Regions from separate parts of the Priestia sp. 10L35 genome, predicted to be linked through region 1. Evidence: riboswitches for the same ligand, from Rfam matches in the RefSeq annotation. Region 1 holds a riboswitch; each other region holds the start of a gene.
The links. A riboswitch is a leader RNA that binds a small molecule or an ion and turns the genes downstream of it on or off. The one in region 1 is predicted to bind S-adenosylmethionine.
Positions count from the first base shown of each region.

Region 2: linked by a shared signal. The riboswitch ahead of AC1DEF_RS22155 (phosphoadenylyl-sulfate reductase) and the one ahead of mtnK (S-methyl-5-thioribose kinase) in region 1 are both predicted to bind S-adenosylmethionine.
Region 3: linked by a shared signal. The riboswitch ahead of AC1DEF_RS16360 (trans-sulfuration enzyme family protein) and the one ahead of mtnK (S-methyl-5-thioribose kinase) in region 1 are both predicted to bind S-adenosylmethionine.

Region 1 covers NZ_JBFTKA010000004.1:311,855-319,237, reverse strand. The annotation lists gene AC1DEF_RS17225 (PAS domain S-box protein) at 1-1,786, shown strand, start outside; gene AC1DEF_RS17220 (methylated-DNA--[protein]-cysteine S-methyltransferase) at 1,805-2,308, shown strand; gene AC1DEF_RS17215 (hypothetical protein) at 2,309-2,473, opposite strand; gene mtnA (S-methyl-5-thioribose-1-phosphate isomerase) at 2,608-3,666, opposite strand; gene mtnK (S-methyl-5-thioribose kinase) at 3,702-4,874, opposite strand; SAM riboswitch class I at 5,010-5,160, opposite strand; gene AC1DEF_RS17200 (carbon-nitrogen family hydrolase) at 5,252-6,034, opposite strand; gene AC1DEF_RS17195 (pyridoxal phosphate-dependent aminotransferase) at 6,147-7,319, shown strand.
Region 2 covers NZ_JBFTKA010000006.1:358,687-366,069, forward strand. The annotation lists gene AC1DEF_RS22140 (potassium channel family protein) at 1-651, opposite strand, end outside; gene AC1DEF_RS22145 (VOC family protein) at 719-1,102, opposite strand; gene cdaS (sporulation-specific diadenylate cyclase CdaS) at 1,200-1,826, opposite strand; SAM riboswitch class I at 2,140-2,242, shown strand; gene AC1DEF_RS22155 (phosphoadenylyl-sulfate reductase) at 2,497-3,210, shown strand; gene AC1DEF_RS22160 (inorganic phosphate transporter) at 3,230-4,309, shown strand; gene sat (sulfate adenylyltransferase) at 4,362-5,513, shown strand; gene cysC (adenylyl-sulfate kinase) at 5,526-6,125, shown strand; gene cobA (uroporphyrinogen-III C-methyltransferase) at 6,217-6,996, shown strand; gene AC1DEF_RS22180 (sirohydrochlorin chelatase) at 7,010-7,383, shown strand, end outside.
Region 3 covers NZ_JBFTKA010000004.1:149,738-157,120, forward strand. The annotation lists gene AC1DEF_RS16350 (hypothetical protein) at 1-220, shown strand, start outside; gene AC1DEF_RS16355 (trans-sulfuration enzyme family protein) at 403-1,584, opposite strand; gene AC1DEF_RS16360 (trans-sulfuration enzyme family protein) at 1,568-2,713, opposite strand; SAM riboswitch class I at 2,785-2,902, opposite strand; gene AC1DEF_RS16365 (hypothetical protein) at 3,070-3,732, opposite strand; gene AC1DEF_RS16370 (spore coat protein) at 3,802-4,854, opposite strand; gene AC1DEF_RS16375 (CotH kinase family protein) at 5,084-6,169, opposite strand; gene AC1DEF_RS16380 (CotG/ExsB N-terminal domain-containing protein) at 6,341-6,817, shown strand; gene AC1DEF_RS16385 (hypothetical protein) at 6,962-7,108, shown strand; gene AC1DEF_RS16390 (YppG family protein) at 7,140-7,383, opposite strand, start outside.

The DNA of each region.
Region 1 (7,383 bases):
TCGGGATATTACGCAGCACAAAATAATGGAAAATGAACGGTTTATTAGTCATCATATGTTTATGGATGTATTTAATGAAGCGGTAGACGGAATTGTCATTTTTGATCGCACGGGTCAGCTTATCGACGCGAACCCTTCATTTTGCGAAAGATTAAATTATACAAGAGCACAGCTTCTAACCAAAACATTAGAAGAGCTTGTAGAACCTACTTATCATTATAAGGTGAAAAAATTATGGAGAACTCTGCATCAAGAAGGAAAGACAAGCGGTGAGCTACCGATCAGGCTCGAAAATGGAGACGTTACTTTTTTTGAATTTACCACAACGGCTAATATATACAGTCAATACTATATGTCCATTATGAGAGACGTGACGGAAAAACGGCTGATGGAGCAGCAGCTGTTGAGAAGCGAAAAAAATTTCAGGGCTATTTTTGAAAATGCGATTGAAGCGATCTTGATTTGGAGAGATGATGGTGAAATCTTGAACGCTAATCTTGCTTCTTCGCGTACATTTGAGCTGCCGTTAAACAAATTAATTGGAAGCAATTTGTATACGTTTATCGATACAAAAAGCTTTAGTGCGTTAAAGGTGCTCCAAACGTTTCAAACAAAAGGAGAAATTCGTAATCAGCTTCCTTTTTACATGCCAAATGGAGAAATCAAGCAGTTGGAATTCACAGGGAAAAAAGGCATTATAGAAGGAGACCATTTAACGATTTTTCGAAACATCAGTGAACGTACAAAAATCGAACAGGAGCTTCGGAATAACGAAGAGAAATTCAGACAGATTTTTAATGGTTCGATCGATGGGTTAGTTTTATGGGACGGCAAGCGAAATATTATTGATGTAAATTCTTCTCTTTGTGATATTCTAGAACTCAGCAAAGAGGAGATTTGTGCGCACTCCATGGAGGATTTTATTTCTTCAGCGAATTTAGATGCGGTCATTGAGCATAAAGAAACGATTGAGCAAAAAGGGGAAGCAGAAGGAGAGATTACGTACGTTACGGGGAACGAAAAAGTTAAAAATATCGAATTTTCCACGAAAAAAGATATCTTGCCAGGTCTATATATGACGCTTTTAAGAGACGTAACGGAACGAAATCAAATGCAAGAGCAGATTCGAAAATCGGATACGCTTCAAGTAGTCGGCCAGTTAGCAGCTGGGATTGCGCATGAAATCCGCAACCCGATGACAGCTTTAAAAGGGTTTGTGCAGCTGTTAGAAAGCAGCATTCAAGAAGATCACTCTCTTTATTTTGATATTATTAAATCCGAATTAAAAAGAATTGAAACCATTATTACAGAGTTTCTCGTACTCGCTAAGCCACAGGCCGTAAAGTTTGAAAAGAAAAATCTAGCTGGGGTTGTTAAAGAAACGATTGATTTATTAAATGCTCAAGCGCTTTTAGAAAATATTCAGTTTGAACTAAGTGTGTCTCCTCAGCTGCCAATGGTATACTGCGAGCCGAACCAAATTAAGCAAGTACTAATAAATGTCATTAAAAATGCAATTGAAGTCACGTCAAACGGAGGAAGAATTATTGTTGAAGTTTACTCTACAGAGCCGCACTACGTGACGGTCTCCATTCGAGATCAAGGGGACGGAATGCCCGAAGAGCGCATCAAGCGCTTAGGAGAACCATTTTATACGACAAAAGAAAAAGGAACGGGACTCGGTTTGATGGTCTCATATAAAATTATCGAAGAACATAAAGGGCGAATTGAAGTGGAAAGCAAAATAGGAGAAGGCACAGCTTTTCATGTTATTCTTCCAGCTTAATTAGAAAGGATAAAAAATATGTACTACGGAGAAATGAATTTATTTTCTGATTTGAAAATTTATATTGTAGCCTCGGAAAAAGGGGTTCAACATATTTGGTTTGATAGCGATGATCATAACGAGCAGCTTAAAAAACTTGTCCATGACGAAAATTATCATCATGTGAAAGAAGCAAAGCGACAGCTGCAGGATTATGCTGAAGGGCGCACGTTAACATTTGATTTGCCTTTGGATATAAAAGGAACAGACTTCCAAAAAGAAGTATGGTTAACGCTTAAAGGTATACCTTATGGACAAACGTGGTCTTATAGTGATGTAGCGGAGTCTGTTCATCGCTCTAAAGCCGTAAGGGCTGTGGGACAAGCGAATCGTCGAAATCCACTGCCTATTATTTTACCTTGTCACCGTGTGATTGGAAAAAATGGAGCTTTAACAGGTTATGCTGGTTCCCAAACTCATATAAAAGAGAAACTATTAATGCTTGAAAGAAATGTAGCAAAAGGCGCTCTGGAGTTAAAATAACTATTCACCGTCCAATTTCCAGCCTTCTCCTTGCACAAAAACACCGTCAATTTGCTGAGGAGAAGGAAGGGAATTTAGTTCTTCATCTTTGGATAAATCGAATAGCTGATAGTGTTGCTTACGATTCAGCGCTTTGTTTTTATCCGTTTTTTGCTCTGAACTCATATTTACTCCCCCTTATTCAAAAAGAATCCCCTATAATATATGTAGAAAAAGAAGAGAGTACTGTTACAATTGTGTTACAAATGCAGGTGAAAACCAGTGCTCAACAAAAAAAAGCCGCATAGCAGCGGCTTTTTTTATTGAGCAGATTGCAGCAAAACTTTTTGAATGGATTCCAAAGACGGGGAATGGATAATTCCATGCTCTGTAATAATGGCCGTAATCAGTTCGCTTGGCGTCACATCAAAAGCTGGATTGTACACAGAGATTCCGTCTGGAGCAATTTGTGTATCTCCAATGTGCGTTACTTCTTTAGGTGAACGTTCTTCAATAGGGATGCTGCTGCCGTCTTGAATAGATAAATCAAATGTGGACTGCGGCGCTGCTACGTAAAATGGAATACCGAATGCTTTCGCTAAAAGAGCAAGTCCATATGTTCCAATTTTGTTAGCCGTATCGCCATTTGCTGCAATGCGGTCAGCACCTACAATAATCCCATTAATTCCTTTTGTTTTAATGGTATGAGCGGCCATATTATCCGTAATCAGCGTCACGTCCACTCCCGACTGCTGAAGTTCCCAGGCTGTTAAGCGAGAACCTTGAAGAACGGGTCTTGTTTCACAGGCAAATACTTCAAGCGGAATATCGCGCTGCTTAGACAAGTGAAAAGGTGCTAAGGCTGTTCCATAATAAGCTGTAGCAATTGAACCAGCATTACATATTGTCATGATTTTATCTTTCTTTTTAAATAAAGAAAGAGCATGATCTCCAATTCGGTAGCACGTTTCCTCATCTTCTACTTGAATTTGAATAGCTTCATGAACAACTTTTGTTTTAGCTTCATTAACGGACGAAGCGGATTCAGCGCTTTTCGCTACGCGCTCCAATGCCCAAAATAAATTGACGGCAGTAGGGCGTGAACTAGCTAAATACTGTTGATCAAGAGCTAGTTTTTTGTTAAATTCCTTGACTGAATCTGTGTCATAGCTAAGCGCAGAAAGAGCAAGACCAAAAGCCGCCGTAATGCCAATTGCAGGAGCTCCGCGTACTTTCAAGGTAGTGATAGCATCCCATACGTCTTTAATGGTTTGCAGCTTAATATATTCAACTTTGCCAGGAAGCTGCTGCTGATCTAATAAAGTAATATATGATTCATTCCATTCCACTGAGCGCGGAAGTGATAGTGTATTTGTCATGCTGATACCGATCCTTTCATTGTGTACATTATTCGTTATCGAAGTAAATGTTCAAATTCATTTGGTGAAACGTCTTGTTGGTGCAGAAGCAAATAGCGTCCAATTTTTAACGCAGTACGTTTAGCGTTAATTTTTCTTTCCTCTGAAGAAATTTCGTCTAAGTCCGCTACGTGAGCTAAGCCAATCGTACGTCGAATGATTTCACATCCTGCATATCCAACAGCATCTTGCCACATTTGCGTTAAAATTTCATGTAATAAGCGCTCATCTTTAGCGAAAGGTTCAGTGTTTTCAGAATGCCAAAGCGCAGTAAAGGTATCTTTGAATACGTTCCATGTGTTCGTAATGTGTGCAAATAACGGTTCGCGATTTGTTTCTCGAGAAAGAGCATTTAAAAATAAATTCGCAACAAATTGCCCTAAATCGAATCCAAACGGACCGTAAAAAGCAAACTCTGGATCAATCACTTTCGTTTCTTGACTGCTAGCAAAGATGCTGCCTGTATGTAAATCACCGTGGATTAGCGTTTGCGCATTTGTTAAAAATTTATATTTTAATTTTGCTGCTTGTAGCTTTACATCACCATCATTCCACAATTCTTCTACATCAGGACGCAGCGCTTTTTCAAATTCATTTGTATCAATATCAAAAAAAGGATCTGTAAAAACTAAATCTTCCGTAATATTGCATAAGTCGGGGTTGCTGTACTTAACAACTTCTTCTTTTTTATCCTGAGGTTTTAAGGCGAAATCAGACGTTTTGAACGCAATATGTCCTAAAAAAGAACCGATATGCTGTGAGAGCAGAGGATAACTTTCACCTTGAATAAGTCCGGCGCGAGAAATCGTTAAATGAGACAGGTCTTCCATGACCGTAACAGCAAGCGTTTCATCGTGGTAATAAACAGCGGGCACAAGTTCTGGCGTAAATGCACCGAATTGCTTGAGCGCATTGCTTTCAATTGTGGCACGGTTCAAGGATAGAGGCCAGCTTTCGCCTACAACTTTTGCATAGGGAAGCGCTTGTTTGACGATGATGGATTTATTTGTTTGATCATTTATGATGTGAAAGACGAGATTTAAGTTGCCGTCACCAATTTCACGGGCAGTCAGTGCTTCTGTGGCATCAAAAAGACCTAGCTTTTTCACAAGTTTGATTGCTGAAATTTCTGTTAAAGGGTGATATTTCTCTGTTTTTGTTGTTGACATCGGAATCCCTCCATAGTTTATTAAACTGATTTGTTTACTAAGTTAATAGGTTTAAGAATATATGGAGGCTTTTATAATTTTAGAAAATATAAAAGCCTCTTTCGTTGGAAAGAGGCTTGATTGTAGTGTTCAAACCTCTTATCTGCCAGAAAAAATTACTTTCTGTTGGAATTAGCACCGTGCCTTTGTAAAACATGTTTTACGGGTGTGATCCATCTTAGGATGGAATGACGGTCGGTTGCTGGGCTTCACAGGGCCAAATCCCTCAGCCAACTCTTGATAAGAGTACGATTACTTATTCAATTTTGATTTGTTTGAATATTTTATGATATCTGGTGAAAATCGTATCATGCAAAAAAACGGCTGTCAATACATAATTAATAAAATTCTGTACGGCGATCTGTAAAGACGGGAATTTGTTTACGAATTTCTTTTACAAGTTCCAGGTTAACGTCAGCACTTAAAAGTTCTTCGCTATCGCCAGCTTCAGCGATTATTTCTCCCCACGGATCGATGACTAAGGAATGTCCGGCAAATGTGTTATTAGGATCTTGGCCTACACGATTACATGCGATTACATAGCATTGATTTTCGATTGCACGGCTAATGAGCAGGGCTTTCCAGTGGGCAAGTCTTGGAGCCGGCCACTGAGCGACAACAAACAAGACTTCTGCTCCGCTGCTAGTATGAACCCGTATCCATTCTGGGAAACGAATATCGTAACAAATAACTCCTGCGCACAGTGACTGTTCAAGTGTAAAAAGATTTTTTGCTGTTCCTGCTTCTAAATACAGGTGTTCATCCATTAATTTAAATAAGTGCAGTTTACTGTATTGTGATACTTCACGACCTTTTCGGTCAAAAATATACATCGTATTCGTGACGCCTTGCTCTGTTTTTTTCGCGATTGAACCTGCCACAATATTTATTTCGTTTGTTTTAGCAAATTGAGAGATTAATTGCTTGGCTTGCTGTCCTTCATCATCTGCAATTTCGTCTAGCCGCGTCAAATCATAAGCTGTATCCCATAGCTCAGGAAGCACAAGGATATCAGGGTTTTCTTTCAGGGCTTCCGTCATTTTTTGTTCGATATATTTTCGGTTTTTAGTTGGGTTTCCAAACGCAATATCAAGCTGCAAACACGTAATTTTTACACTCACTTTATCATCCGTCCTTTTTTTAGTAGTTGAAAAAAATGACTTTACAAGTTGAGTATTACAATATATTATTTGTGACTAGAATTTCAAGAATTTTTTGAGAAGGTGTGCGATGATGAAACAATTTGAGCAATCGGAACTATTAAAAAGTTTACCAAAACAATTTTTTGCATCACTTGTAGGCAAGGTAGGAAAAGTAATGGCCCAAGGTCACGACGTTATTAACTTAGGGCAGGGAAATCCTGATCAGCCTACTCCTTCACATATTGTAGAAACACTGCAAAAAGCAAGTGCTAATCCTATGCATCATAAATATTCTCCGTTTCGGGGGCACCAGTTTTTAAAAGAGGCCGTTGCGACTTTTTATAAACGAGAATATGGCGTTGATGTGGATCCTGAAAAAGAAGTAGCTATTTTGTTTGGCGGGAAAGGTGGACTTGTAGAAATCCCGCAGTGCTTATTAAACCCTGGAGATACGGTGCTGGTTCCGGATCCTGGGTATCCTGATTACTGGTCTGGAGTAGAGCTTGCAAAAGCCAAGATGGAAGTGATGCCGCTCACGGCTGAAAATCATTTTCTACCCGTATACGAAGAGATAAGTGAACGTGCTAAAGAACAGGCAAAGCTCATGTTTTTAAACTATCCGAATAATCCTACTGGTGCAGTGGCAACGGCAGAATTTTTTGAAGACACCGTGGCGTTTGCTGCCAAGCACGATATTTGTGTGGTACACGACTTTGCTTACGGAGCAATTGGATTTGATGGTAAAAAGCCAATCAGCTTTTTACAGACTCCTGGTGCAAAAGAGACGGGAATTGAAATTTATACTCTTTCTAAAACGTATAACATGGCGGGATGGCGAGTTGGATTTGCTGTAGGAAATGAAAGTGTTGTAGAAGCTATTAATCTTCTTCAAGATCATATGTATGTCAGTCTATTTGGGGCGGTTCAAGAGGCAGCCGCCGCAGCTCTGGTGGAATCTCAACAATGTGTGAATGATTTAGTTAAGCGCTATGAATCTAGACGCAATACCTTTATTCAAGGGCTTCGAGAAATTGGTTGGGATGTTACATCTCCAGCAGGCTCCTTTTTTGCATGGCTAAAAGTTCCTGAAGGATATACTTCCGAACAGTTTTCAGATTTACTTCTTGAAAAAGCCCACGTTGTAGTGGCGCCTGGTGTAGGCTTTGGAACATATGGTGAAGGCTATGTGCGCGTAGGAATGCTGACGGATGAAGAGCGCATGAGAGAAGCAGTATCTCGAATAAAAAAATTAAATTTATTTTAAAAACGCATTGACAATCCTTTTTGAGTTGGCTTAATATGTAAGAAGTTAACGAGATTAATAACCG
Region 2 (7,383 bases), on a different contig from region 1:
AACGATGCTGTAAATAGAAGGGTTCAATCCTTGCAGAGCGACTAACGTAACAATAGTATTCATGTCTGCATATTCTTCTGTCTTATGCTGATCGGCAGTAATCAGCACTTTTTTTGCGTACCGAGCGTTGGCAAGTTCTAATACTTCATAATGAGAGGGACTTCCTTTAATAAAATGAACGCGATCACAAATCATGGGATTTTTAGTCAGAGAGTCGTCGATAAGCACAATGTCTTCTTTATGAAATGCGTCGCGATAATACTCTAACACGAGTTTGGCGCGCTCATTCCACCCAACAACGATGAAGTGATCTTTTCCATAAAATTTTAAATTCCCTTCCAAATAAGCGCTCTCAGCGGAAACAGCAATTTTAGAAAGCGTGACAAAATAAGTAGTAATAAATCCCGTTCCGATCAGAACTAAAATAATTGCAGCTAACCTTCCAATCGTAGTGGTCGGAGCAAAATCACCGTACCCTATAGTAGAGATTGTAATAATAACCCACCAAATTCCTTCAAACACATTCCCAAACGTTTGCGGCTCTAAGAAATGTATAAGCATGCCGAAAAGCAGAACAAGGCAGCCGATAATAAAAAGAAGCCGCACTAAAATAGAACGACGAAAAAGTCGAAATAATAGCCATTCCATCATAAAAAAACCTCCAGTGATTAGTCATAGCCACAGTATGACCATTTTTCACTGAAGGTATAAGATATCTTTATCTTTTTACTTCGTAATATTCAATCCATTCTTTGTCTGGACCGTAGAAAAATAAGTATCTTGCTCCATTTGGCAAAGTTACAATGTTTTCTTCCACAAATGAAACGCCTGCTGATTTTAAACGCTCAAACTCCTCTTCAATTCCGTCTACTGCCAGCGCAAAATGATGAACTTTACCTTCGTTAGGTAAGCTTGAGTTATACCCTTGAATTAACTCTACGATTACATTGCCTTCTAAACCTAGAAAAGCTAGCTTCAAAGACGGATCGGTATGTGGTAGTTTTTCGATGAGCTCTAATCCCACTTTTTGCGTATAGAACTCAATCGATTCTTCTATATCCTTTACTTGAACGCCTACATGTTCAAATTTTAAAATTGTCATATGCATCACCCGTATCTATAGTATGTAAAAACTATGAAATATATTAAAGAGAAAGGATATAGAAGTCAAGATAGGGCTGCTTATCAGGAAAGGGCTCTTAAATCATATTTTTGCTGGAGTGAATAGGGTAGAGGCTTCCATCAAGAGCAAACGAAATTTTGCCTGTTTCTTCAGATACAACTAAAATTAATGCATCCGATTTTTCCGACATTCCAATGGCTGCACGGTGACGTGTTCCCAATTTTTTGTTCGTTAAAATAATAGACGAAAGAGGTAAAACATTAGCAGCTGAAATAAGCTGATTATTTCTAATTAGGACGGCTCCGTCATGTAAGGGTGTCCCTGGATAGAACAGTGTCTCAACTAGCGTAGCGCTGACAGGAGCTTGAATAGGCATTCCTTTTTGAATAAGAGGGTCTACATTTTGTTCCCGTTCAATGACAATTAAAGCGCCGTGACGTTTCTCCGAAAGGTTATGAATAGCTAAAGACAGAGCAGCATATTCAAATGTATAAGGCGATAAATAATGGCGCAAGTAATAAGAGGCAGCCGTAGCTTGAACATCTTGAAATAACCTTCTCATCTCCTCAAAATCACATAGGATACAATGATCACTCGTGTCTAAATGTTTAATTAAATTAGAGGCTTCAGTTGAAATCTGCTGTAAATATGTTCGCACATTATTTTTAATTGTATCGTCTAATTGAAAAGGTTGTCTCTCCATCTTATATAGCTCCTATCTGTCAGTCAGTGTTATCTGTAATGTGTGCTAATGTGGGTGAATTATCCGTAAAGCTTATAAATCCCTTATTAATTTTATAGAGAGGTTTTGTGTTTTATTTAGCAAGAGAATATAAAAAGTTGGAGAAAAAAGAAAGCGTTTTATAAATTGATATGTTCACATTTGGGTTAAATTTACATATGTTGTTTTAAATAAAAGTATAGATATTTCTGTGAATTTAAAGTATAGTTTTCTTATCGGATATATGATTTTTAATGTTGACAAATATTCTAAATATGCTAAAATTTTTAAAAAATGCTTATCAAGAGTGGTGGAGGGATCTGGCCCGCTGAACCCCGGCAACCTGCTTAGCAAGGTGCTAATTCCAGCAAAGTGTGTATCATTTTGAAAGATAAGGTGAAAATTTATTGCCTACCCAGTCTTTCAATATGGAAGACTTTTTATTTTGATATAGCGCAAGCGATAATTTGAGGAGGGACACCAATGACTGTAACCCCCGACTTAAAACAAATTTTTGAGCATGTCGAAGCAAAGTAAGAATTAAATAGTTTCGCTGACTAGACACACTAGAGGCGGTTTTATCCAATTCTAGTGGGTAAAACCGTCTTTTTTTATTGGATAACGCGGATAACTAAGAATTGGAGTGAAGAAAATGGCAGACTTATATACGTACGAAAACTGGAGTGATACATTTCCAGAGTTCGACAGTGAAGATGAAACAAAAGGAGCTCTTTCAGCATTGCAGTGGGCGTATGATACCTACGGAGATTCAATTATTTACGCATCAAGCTTTGGTATCGAAGGAATCGTGTTAATTGATTTAATTTCAAAAGTGAAAAAAGATGCTGAAATTGTCTTTTTAGATACAGGCGTTCATTTTAAAGAAACATATGAAGTAATTGATGCAATTAAAGAACGCTTTCCTGATTTGCGTATTCATATGAAAAAACCGGATTTAACGCTTGCAGAACAAGCTGAGAAACATGGAGATGAACTTTGGAAGAGTCAGCCTAACCTATGCTGTCAAATTCGAAAAATCATCCCGCTAAGGGAATCTCTTGCTCCTTATGATGCGTGGATTTCTGGTTTGAGACGCGAGCAGTCTGAGTCTCGTGCCAACACGAATTATTTTAATAAAGATGAGAAATTCAAGAAAGTGAAAGTCTGCCCGTTAATTCATTGGTCCTGGAAAGAAGTTTGGCGCTATGTGTATAAGCATGATTTACCATATAACAAACTTCATGATCAAGGCTACCCAAGTATTGGCTGTGAGCCCTGTACCGCACCTGCCTACAATGTAGACGATTTACGTTCAGGAAGATGGGCAGGTACACAAAAAGTTGAATGCGGATTACACGAATCTTAAATACGAAAGAGCTGAATAAATGATGCTTTTATATGTTGCCTTTATCATTGCGCTTTTTTTTGCAATGAACATTGGGGCAAGCGGTGCAGCAGCAGCTATGGGCGTTTCATACGGCTCCGGTGCGATTAAAAAGAAAAGAGTAGCCCTGTTCATCTGTGCTGTAGGTATTGTGCTCGGAGCCATTATCGGAGGCGGCGAGGTGGTAAAAACCATCAGTTCAGGTATCATACCTGAAAAATTGCTGTCAGTAGAATTAGTTATTATCATTCTGGCTGCTGCAACGCTGTCACTCTTTTTCGCGAATTTAATTGGTATTCCTCTATCAACAAGTGAAGTAACGGTTGGTTCAGTTGTTGGAGTAGGCGTAGCTTATCAATCTCTGTATGTGGAAAAACTTTTAGTTGTCATGTCTTTTTGGATTATTGTTCCGCTGGTTTCATTTGTTATTGCTTTTTTGATTGGAAAAGTGATAAAACGCGGAGCGCATAAAAAAGAAGCAAAGGGAACGTGGAAAAGAGTTTTAACGATTTTAGTTATAGCGACGGGATTCTTTGAAGCCTTCTCAGCTGGAATGAATAACGTGGCAAATGCTGTCGGTCCTCTAGTAGGAGCTGGATTAATGGATGCCACAACGGGTGTCATAGCAGGAGGATTGGCAGTGGCGCTCGGAGCTCTTTTACTAGGAGGCCGAGTTATTGAAACAAACGGGAAAAAAATTACTCGCTATTCTGTAGGGGAAGGGTGCATTATCTCGGGTACTGGTGCTTCTCTTGTCACAGTCGCTTCACTGTTTGGTTTGCCAGTACCCCTTACACAGGTCACTACGTCTTCTATTATTGGAATAGGAGCAGCGAAAACGGGATTCACGAAAGAACAGCGCGAAGTTGTCATTCAAATGTTAAAGGTTTGGGTGGTCTCCCCTGTATTTTCACTCGTAATCTCATATGTTCTTGTGAAATTAGTACTTGAAAGCGACTTATATTCATTTGTGGTGCTAGCTAGCGGATGTATTGCCACAGCAGGTGTTCTAAGCTTAGCTAGAGCGACTAGAAGAAAAAGAGCAAGCTTGCAGTCGGAAAAAGAAAAAATGACTGCGTGATTCAAGTGCTTTTTATTATATTGTGTTAATTATTTAAGGAGGATTTTACAAAATGACAACAATTCAAGCACACGGTGGAGAATTAATTAATTTATATCAACCAACATATGACTACACGTCACTAACAAAAGAAATCGAAGTAGATAACATGGCCCTAAGTGATTTAGAACTAATTGGAATTGGTGCTTACAGCCCAATTACAGGATTTTTAGGAGAAAAAGATTATCAATCAGTTGTTGAAAATATGCGTTTAGCAGATGGAACAGTATGGAGTATTCCTATCACTCTTCCTGTAACAGAAGAGCAAGCTAAAGAATTAAACATTGGCGACAAAGTAAAACTTGTTCAAAACGGCGTAACGTATGGTGTTTTAGAAGTTTCTGAAGTATATACCCCAAATAAAGAAAAAGAAGCGGAGAACGTGTACCGCACGGCAGAACTTGCTCATCCTGGCGTGAAAAAAATGATGGAACGCCCAAATGTATATGTAGCAGGTCCAATCGTACTTGTAGAACGTACACCTAAAACGCGTTTTGAAAAGTATTACCTAGATCCTACTGAAACAAGAGCAGCATTTGAAGAACGCGGTTGGAAAACGGTTGTTGGATTCCAAACTCGTAACCCTGTTCACCGTGCGCACGAATATATTCAAAAAACGGCATTAGAAATTGTAGACGGCCTGTTTTTAAATCCACTTGTAGGAGAAACAAAGTCAGATGATATCCCAGCAGATATCCGTATGGAAAGTTATGAAGTACTTTTAGAGAACTATTATCCTAGCGATCGTGTAGCTTTAGCAGTTTTCCCTGCTGCGATGCGCTATGCTGGACCTAGAGAAGCTATTTTCCATGCAATGGTTCGCAAAAACTTTGGATGCACACATTTCATTGTAGGCCGTGACCACGCTGGTGTTGGTGACTACTATGGAACATATGACGCACAAAAAATCTTCAGTAACTTTACAGCAGATGAATTAGGAATTACACCTTTATTCTTTGAACACAGCTTCTATTGCAAGAAATGTGAAGCGATGGCATCAACGAAAACATGCCCTCACAGCAAGGAAGATCATATGATTCTATCTGGAACAAAGGTACGTGAAATGCTTCGTAACGGAGAAGTGCCACCAAGCACATTCAGCCGTAAAGAAGTAATTGAAGTGTTAATTAATGGATTAGCAAAACAAAAAGTATCTTCAAAATAAGGAGCGGTTGAAGTGAGCAAATCAACAAACATTACGTGGCATGATGCTGGAATTACAAAAGAGGAAAGACGCGAGCAAAATAATCATCACAGTTTTGTACTATGGTTTACAGGTCTTTCGGGTTCAGGTAAATCTACCGTAGCAAACGCAGTGGCAAAAGCGCTTTTTGATAAAAATATTCGCAACTATGTATTAGATGGTGACAATGTTCGTTTCGGCTTAAATAAGAATCTAGGGTTTTCTGCTGAAGATCGTACAGAAAATATTCGCCGTATCGGTGAGGTTTCTAAGCTGTTTGTAGACAGCGGTCAAGTGGTACTAACAGCATTTATCTCTCCATTCCAAGAGGACCGAGCTCAAGTGCGTGAGATCTTAGAGGGGAATGAATTTTTGGAAGTATACGTGGAGTGCCCGTTAGAAGAATGTGAAAAAAGAGATCCAAAAGGCCTTTACAAAAAAGCAAGAAGCGGAGAAATTCGTGATTTTACAGGAATTGATTCTCCGTATGAGTCACCGGCTAATCCTGAATTAACAATTAATACAAGCACACAGTCTGTAGAAGAATGTGTACAAACTGTTATTGAATATTTAGCTAACCGAAAATTTATCTAAATGACAGCGGACTTTGTCCGCTGTTCTAATTCAAATTAAAATGTGGGAGCGCTGCGGAGACGTGGAAATGATGGAAGGGTGAAAGGCATTCATGGGGAAAGTATATCTAGTCGGTGCAGGACCGGGAGATCCAGATTTAATTACATTAAAAGGGTTAAAAGCAATTCAGCAAGCAGATGTTATCTTATATGATCGTTTAGTGAATAAGGACCTGCTGGAGTATGCTAAAAGTGATGCAGATATCATTTACTGCGGAAAGCTTCCGAACTACCATACCCTCAAGCAAGAAACAATTAACAACTTTTTAGTGAAATTCGCTAAAAAAGGAAAAATTGTAACGCGCTTAAAAGGCGGAGATCCATTTGTTTTTGGACGCGGAGGGGAAGAAGCAGAAGCTCTCGTGCAGCAGGGCATTTCATTTGAAATTGTTCCAGGGATTACATCAGGCATCGCAGCCGCTGCTTATGCAGGAATCCCTGTCACTCACCGGGAATACAGCGCAAGCTTTGCTTTTGTAGCAGGTCATCGTAAAGATAGCGAGCATGATGCAATCAAATGGGATAGCCTAGCCAAAGGTGTAGATACTCTTGCAATTTATATGGGGGTGCGGAACTTACCGTACATTTGCCAACAGTTAATGAAACACGGAAAAACCTCAGCTACGCCAATTGCATTGATTCACTGGGGAACATGTGCGGACCAGCGCACTGTAACTGGAACTCTTGGTACAATTGTTGATATTGTTAAAGAAGAACAAATTGAAAATCCAAGTATGATTATCGTTGGTGAAGTTGTGAATTTTCATGACCGATTAAATTGGTTTGAGAAGACTGGACAGCATTACTATTCGTTTGCACAAGAAGCTTACTAAAGAGGTTGATTATATGGATGCAGTTTTATATGTTTGCCATGGCAGCCGCGTAAAAGAAGGCGCTGATCAGGCAGTTGCTTTTATTGAAAGATGTAAAAAAAATCTAGATGTACCGATTCAAGAAGTTTGTTTCCTAGAACTAGCTTCCCCCACTATTGAACAAGGATTTGAAGCATGTATTGAACAAGGTGCTACTCGTATTGCAATTGTGCCTCTTCTGTTATTAACAGCTGCGCATGCAAAGCATGATATACCCGAAGAAATACACAAAGTATATGAACGTTATCCCCAGGTAGAGGTGCTGTACGGAGAACCGTTCGGCGTAGACGAACGAATTGTTGATATCTTGGTAGAGAGAATCAATGAAACCAATGTGGATAAGCATGA
Region 3 (7,383 bases), 160 kb from region 1:
CCGTTCGTTCGCTTCTAAACAAGCCATGACAAGTGAAGATCAGCTTCACGAAGCCATTATGAAGGATTTAAAAGATGAAATGACTCATCCACGCGTCCGGCAAACACCGTATGTAAAATATCACCTTGGCATAAAAAGAATTCTAAACAGCAGTCTTTCCTCTGATGAAAAAGTTGCGCTTACGTCCCTATACACAAACCTTTTAGATAGCTGTATATAACGGATATCAATCCAGTGTAAAGACGAACAAATGGGATAAAGGAGCTGAACCGCTAGAAGCAACGAAATAGATGAAACCTACGTTCACCGTGACAACAAAAAACAAGAACTATTAATCAGTAATTTTGATTAATAGTTCTTGTTTAACTTTAACTACAATACTTTTGTCCCAGTCTCTTTTCTTTATTTAATTAACGCCTTTTCTTCTAAGCTTTGAAAAACAGCGTTAAAGTCTTGCTTCAAATCCTCAAATTCCTCTAACCCTACTGAAAGGCGAAGAAGTGAATCAGTAATTCCTTTTTCTTCACGCACTTCTTTTGGGATACTCGCATGAGACATTGTTGCAGGATGCGTTAGAATGGATTCAACTGCACCTAGACTAACGCCAATTGAAGCCAATTTGACTCCTTGTAAAATATGTCGCGCTACTTTTTCATCCTGTACTTGGAAAGAAATCATAGCTCCGTATCCATTTGCTTGTTCTGAAATCAGTTTGTGGTCCGGATGACTTTTTAAGCCCGGGTAGTATACACGGCTCACTAGAGATTGTTCTTCAAGCCACTTTGCAAACTGCAGCGCTGTTTTTAACTGCTGATCTAAACGAACTTTTAATGTCTTAATTCCTCGAAGCAGTAAAAAACAATCCTGCGGTCCTAAGATAGCACCAAAAGCATTTTGTACAAACTTTACTTCTTCTGCTAGCTTTTCATCGCTTACCACAACTAGACCGCCAATGACGTCACTGTGACCGCTGATATATTTTGTAGCACTATGAATCACAATATTTACACCAAGGTCAATGGGCTGCTGTAGATAAGGTGTTAAAAACGTGTTATCCACAATTGTAAGGAGGTTGCGCTCCTTCGCCAAACTTGCTACTGCTTTAATATCCGTTACCTGCAAAAATGGATTTGAAGGGCTTTCGATATAAATAGCCTTCGTATCTTTTGTGATAGCTTCTTCTACTTTCTCAACCTTCGTTGTATCAACAAAAGTTGTTTTGATACCAAACTTTGAAAATAATCGTGTTAATACACGATATGTCCCGCCGTACGTATCATGTGAAACTAAAATTTCATCCCCTGATTCAAAAATAGATAACACCGATGAGATAGCAGCCATACCTGATGAAAAAGCAAAACCAGCGTATCCATTTTCTAGCTGAGCAATGGTGTTTTCTAAAGCCTCACGAGTTGGATTTCCTGAACGAGAATAGTCATAGCGGCCGTTGTTCGTCTCATCTTCTTGGTTAAATGTAGATACCTGATAAATAGGTACGTTAACCGCTCCAAAATGACCGTCAATTCCTGTATTTGCATGAATTAAGTTCGTACCAAATCTATGTTTATTATTGTTGGTATGCATCAAATGCCTCCTTCAAATCTTTAATTAAATCATCTGCGTGCTCAATTCCAACTGATAACCGCAGTAAACAGTTTGTTACTCCGACACGATTTCGAATTTCTTCCGGAATATCAGCATGTGTTTGACGAGCTGGGAATGTCATTAAACTTTCCACGCCTCCTAAGCTTTCTGCAAATGTAATAACTTTGACATTTTCTAAAAGTACTGACACGATGTCAGGGTGTGAGACAGCAAAAGAAATCATGCCTCCAAATCCAGTTGCTTGTTTCTTCATGATTTCATAGCCTGGATGTGTTTCAAGACCAGGGTAATACACTTTTTCCACGAGATCATGAGCAGTAAGCCAATTTGCAATTTTCAGTGCGTTTTCATTATGCTTTTCCATACGAAGCGCTAGCGTTTTAACACCTCGTAATAACAGCCAGCTATCCTGTGGACCTAAGATTGCCCCAGCTGCATTTTGATAAAAATGAATTTTCTCTCCTAAGCTACTACATCGAGCGACTACAAGACCAGCAACTACATCATTATGACCCCCAATGTATTTGCTTGCACTATGTATCACAATATCTGCTCCAAGCTCTAAAGGACGCTGATAATAAGGGGACATGAAGGTATTGTCAACGATGGTAAGTAAATCATGCTGTTTGGCTAACGCAATTGCTTCGGGCAAATCAGTCACGTGCATCATTGGATTCGTAGGTGTTTCAATAAATAAAGCTTTCGTATTGGGACGAAGCGCATCTTTTACTTGTTCGAGATGGGCTGTGTTGACGTACGAAACAGTAATTCCTTGCTCTGAAAAAATTTCATTTAGTACTCGGTACGTTCCTCCGTATAAATCCTCTGATACAATTAAATGATCTCCGTTTTTAAATAGTGCTAAAACTGCCATTACACCCGCCATTCCTGAAGCGAATGCTACTCCTACTTCTCCTTTTTCCAAAGCAGCAATTGCTTCTTCCAATGCTGTACGAGTAGGATTTGCCGTACGTGCATAGTCAAATCCTGTACTTTGTCCTAAAGCAGGATGAGCAAATGTTGATGCTTGGTAAATGGGGGTTGTAATAGAACCTGTTGAAGGGTCACGACCTACTCCTGAACGAACTAATAAAGTTTCAATTTTCATCTATTTCTCTCCTTAACTCAAAATAAAAAACACTCTTCACAGATGGAAGAGTGTTCGTTTATACACGATTTCTCTCATCTGTTAGAACAATACTGATGTTCCACAGGAATTAGCACCGTTCAAATGAATGTTTCATTTGATGGTTGCCGGGCATCGCAGGGCCAGTCCCTCCGCCACTCTGGATAAGAGTTCTATATAATTGTTGGTGGTTAACGTTTGTTGTTAATAACTTTAATAAAGATTTTCTATATTGTCAACATAATTTTCTAAAAAATTTAAATCATCTCATTTGTTTATTCAATATACTTGTCCTGATAAACACATAAAAAAAAGAGACGAAAGCGAGGTCTCTTTTTCTAAGGCAAGTGTACAGATTTTACGTGAGCTAACTTCCAATACATACTTTCTCCATTTGCCGTAATTAGTTCAACAATATTATTAGAAACTTCTTTAAGTACGCCAATCTTTTCTGATTGATCCCCTAAATCTAATACGACCAGCTGATTTTCATATTTTTTAAGCTGCTCTTCAAAGTTTCTGACAAAAGGTGCAGAGGCGGGCCTTACGGGGAGCTCTTTGTCACTTAAAGAATAAGGGGTTAACTCATTACTGTAAGGGGTAAGCCATTTCAAATGATGCAGAGAAACAAAGACATTTTTATACACTGGAGAATAAAACACAAGATAATCATTCAGCACGCTTGTGATATAGCCATGCAATGATTTCCCTCCCGTTACATAAATTTCAATAAATTTCCCTTTTGCCTGCTGTAAAATATTACGATAAGAAATCCGCTGACTTTCTTCTATCAAATTCTCTTCTATTTCACGTAAAACCGTATAGTCTTCTTCCGATACTTCCCGCAAACGATGCATGTGTAAAAGAGGAATATACAAATAATCATGTCCATTATACAAAACCATAATATCTAATCCAAGATCAATAAGTCTGCCAACAAATGTCGTTTTACCTGAAATATCCAACTCCACAATTTTATTGATATAATGATTCATACTCATACTCATTCTCCTCCTTTTTCCTATATGTTAGAAAAGGTGCTTTATAAGCACCTTTTATGTTCCATTTCATCATGCTTTCCAACGATAATTTTTCGTTTTAATAACTTTCTCGGCCGGTGCTGAAGAGCGTGAACCGGTACGGCGTCCTCCTGTGCGTCCACCCGTACGGCGTCCTCCCGTGCGATCTGTGCGTCCTCCCGTGCGGCGTCCTCCCGAGCGATCACCTGTGCGGCTTCCTGTACGTTCTTCTGTAGACTTCGCAGCTTCAGCCTCTCCATTTTCTTCTGTTTCTTCATTATTTTGATTGTTATCGTTTTGCTTAAAAGCCCCTTTTGCTCCCACACAAATGGTTTTAACGTGTCTTGGCTGTAAGCGTAATACTTGATTATTCTGCACAAGTGTAAATGTACCATTTCGGCTTTGTACTAACACGCCCTCTACAGCTTCAGGTCCTCCATTATTGATTGATACCCATTTATGAGAAAGGTGGGCAAAAAGATCGTTAAAGCTTTTGGATTTCATATATTCTGGTTCTTGGCTCACTAAGAGTTCATTTGCAGATTGACTAGTTTGATCTCCATTGTTGTTTTGATATTCACTCACACTCTTAACGTGTTCAGTATTAATATAGACGACACCGTCGTCCTCTGTGAGTAATACTATATAAGCAGATTCAAATGAACCTAAGACATCAAGAAGCTGACCTGCTTTTTTCTCAGGTCCACCTTGGTTAACCTGCACATATTTAGTTTTCATCAATGATAAAGTTGTAGCAAAAGTTTTTCCTCGATATAATTCTAATTCTGCGCTAATTCCAGTAAACGTTTGTGCCGAATTTGACATAGTATCTTCAGTGATACTTTTCACATGCGCTAAGTGATAATATACAAGTGTATATTCTTGTTGATTATTATTTTGATTGTTTTGGTTGTTTTGGTTGTTTTGGTTGTTATTTTCACCATTATTGTTATTATTGTTATTGTTGCTTTCCACTGCTAAGATTAAATAATCTGATTGCACGTCAACCAAATAACCTGTTTTAGATTCAGGTCCTCCACGATAAACGGTCACCACTCTTCCTTTTAGGGGTTTGAAGTGAGAAGAATAGCCTTTATCAGGCATTTGTATATTTCGGCTGCGTTTTTGGCTTGATTTTTGGCGTAGATTTTGATTTTGCCCTTGTTCTTGGCCATAGTAATAGTTACTCATTGTTTTTCCTCCTTATTAGTTATCCTTATTGGTCATTCATACTGTATATATACGTATCATGTACAGCTATTGATTTCCTGCATTTGCCTATTATTAACAAAATCCACTGTTGCCTATAAATTGCCTATAAATCTACCTCTTTTTAAAGAGTCAAAAGGTTATTTTCAATATATGCTGTTCGTTCTTTTATAAAAGACAGCATAAATTCCGGTTCTTTGTGAAATTGTTCCAAGTTATCTTTTACGTAAGGATCTTTTAATACATAAGGAGCAATATACTCATGCAGTTGATAAATGATTGGTTTCATGTATTCTATTGTAAATTGATTATTTAGAACATTGTTCATTTTTTGAATATACCGCTTTTTAATGCTGTTCACGGCCAGTAAGCGAGCTGTAAGCGTATTAAATCCTTGTGCGCGGACATAGTCTCCTTCCATTACTTTTCCATTTACATCTCTTCCCCAAGTTGCATCATAATCCCATGGAATCAGTTCAAAGCGCCCGCTTTCATGATTTAGATAGAGGGCATAGTTATGGACAAAACCGTCGTAATTCTGCATACAAATAATACCGACTAACCAAGATAAGTAGCGGTCGACGTTCAGGTACTTCTCAATATTCTGTTCGAATTCCTTATTTGTCCACGTATTAAGATTAAATATAAACTTTTCTAATTTTTCCTCATCCCCTTCTTTCACTGCTTTATCTTCATATCCAGATAACAAAGTTGTTTTCGGCCTTTTATCCAAATCGCTCATCAAAGAAAAATTAGCATCTCCGTCCACTGCATAAAATATGGATCCATCCGCTAAATTTCTTTTTTTCAAAAATAGTTCATCTACCGATTCGAGTTGAAGATATATTCCTTCATTTTTCCCATTAATCTTAAGAGTGACAAACTGAGAATGAGGAGATAAAACGTCTAAAGAAGAGAAAAAATCGAGGGACAATTTGTTGCGCATAAGCGATGGATCTTTGTATTCAGCGTTTAGGTGTATTTCTTTGGCTCGCTGAAATATTTTTGGAGAATAAAATTCAATATAATATGACTTTTTTTTCATCTTCCGAATGTGGGAGCCTCTTAGCAGCAAATCAATATCGTAGCGTTTTTTGTTAAACTTCATCGTTGCCTGAACCGCTTCTTCTGACCAAATATCTCTTTGTATTTCCTTTAAATCTTTTACATTCACAAACAGAGCGTATTGAGGGATTTCTTTTTGCTTCATTATTCGACCACCTTTCTTCAATTATTAAAGTATATGAAGGGTAAATTCTCCATGATACCCCACCTCATCAACTATTTGCGCAAACTCCACTTTTGACTCATATCAAGGACAAGCATCAGTGCGTATTCTATTAATGCAAGACCTAGTCCAATTGACAAGGAGGTTTTTGTATTGCATATTACACCTGAAAAAATTAAAGAGGCTGCTGAAGCCCTAGAATGTACAGAACTGAAATCTTTTATGTTTCAAGAGCCAACTGCCGGTCCACTAACAAAGCCGCGTCGCTCTTCTCGTAGCACTGGCCGCTCTCGTCGTTCTACTCGCCGTTCTACTCGTCGTTCTACTCGCCGTTCTACTCGTCGTTCTACTCGCCGTTCTACTCGTCGTTCTACTCGTCGTTCTACTCGTCGTTCTACTCGTCGTTCACGTCGTTCTACTCGTCGTTCACGTCGTTCTTCTCGTCGTTCACGCCGTTCTACTCGCCGCTCTCGTCGTTCTTCTCGTCGTTCACGCCGTTCTACTCGCCGCTCTCGTCGTTCTACTCGCCGCTCTCGTCGTTCTACTCGTCGTTCACGTCGTTCTTCTCGTCGTTCTTCTCGTCGTTCTTCTCGTCGTTCACGTCGTGCTCGCCGTTCACGCCGCTCTTAATTTCTCTAAACACTCATCTTTATTGCAAAAAAAAGCCGAAGACCCATGAGTGTCTTCGGCGTTTTTTTCCACTTATAGTAGGGCACATTTGGAAATATACTAAGATGGGATGTTATTCATTTTACATAGAGAAGGAGAGGTTTTATGAAAAAAAGCAAGCATCAAATTTCAACTTCATCAACAACAGATGTCGAAGAAGTCAAACGTTTAAATGCTCAGTCTGGATTAACTTACAATGAAGTATTTACACTTCTTGGAGAAACTTATTTGAAAAATCAAAAGAAAAAATAATAAGCAGGGACTAGAAAACACCTTCTAGTCCTTATACTTTAAAAATCCCGGAAAACCCTTTAACTAGGGATGTTAATTGGTTCATGGCTCCCATCATCTGCCCCGCAGTATTCATCATCTTGTTCATATCGTAGTTGCCATCACTCGATTTAAACTGAGACATTAATGACTGAAATTGAGAAGGCTGAGGCTTTTGTTGCTGAGCTTTAGGGTATGGATTAAAAGGCGCACCTGCATTATTGTACATGGGCTGCTGGTACATTCCGTTCATGTAG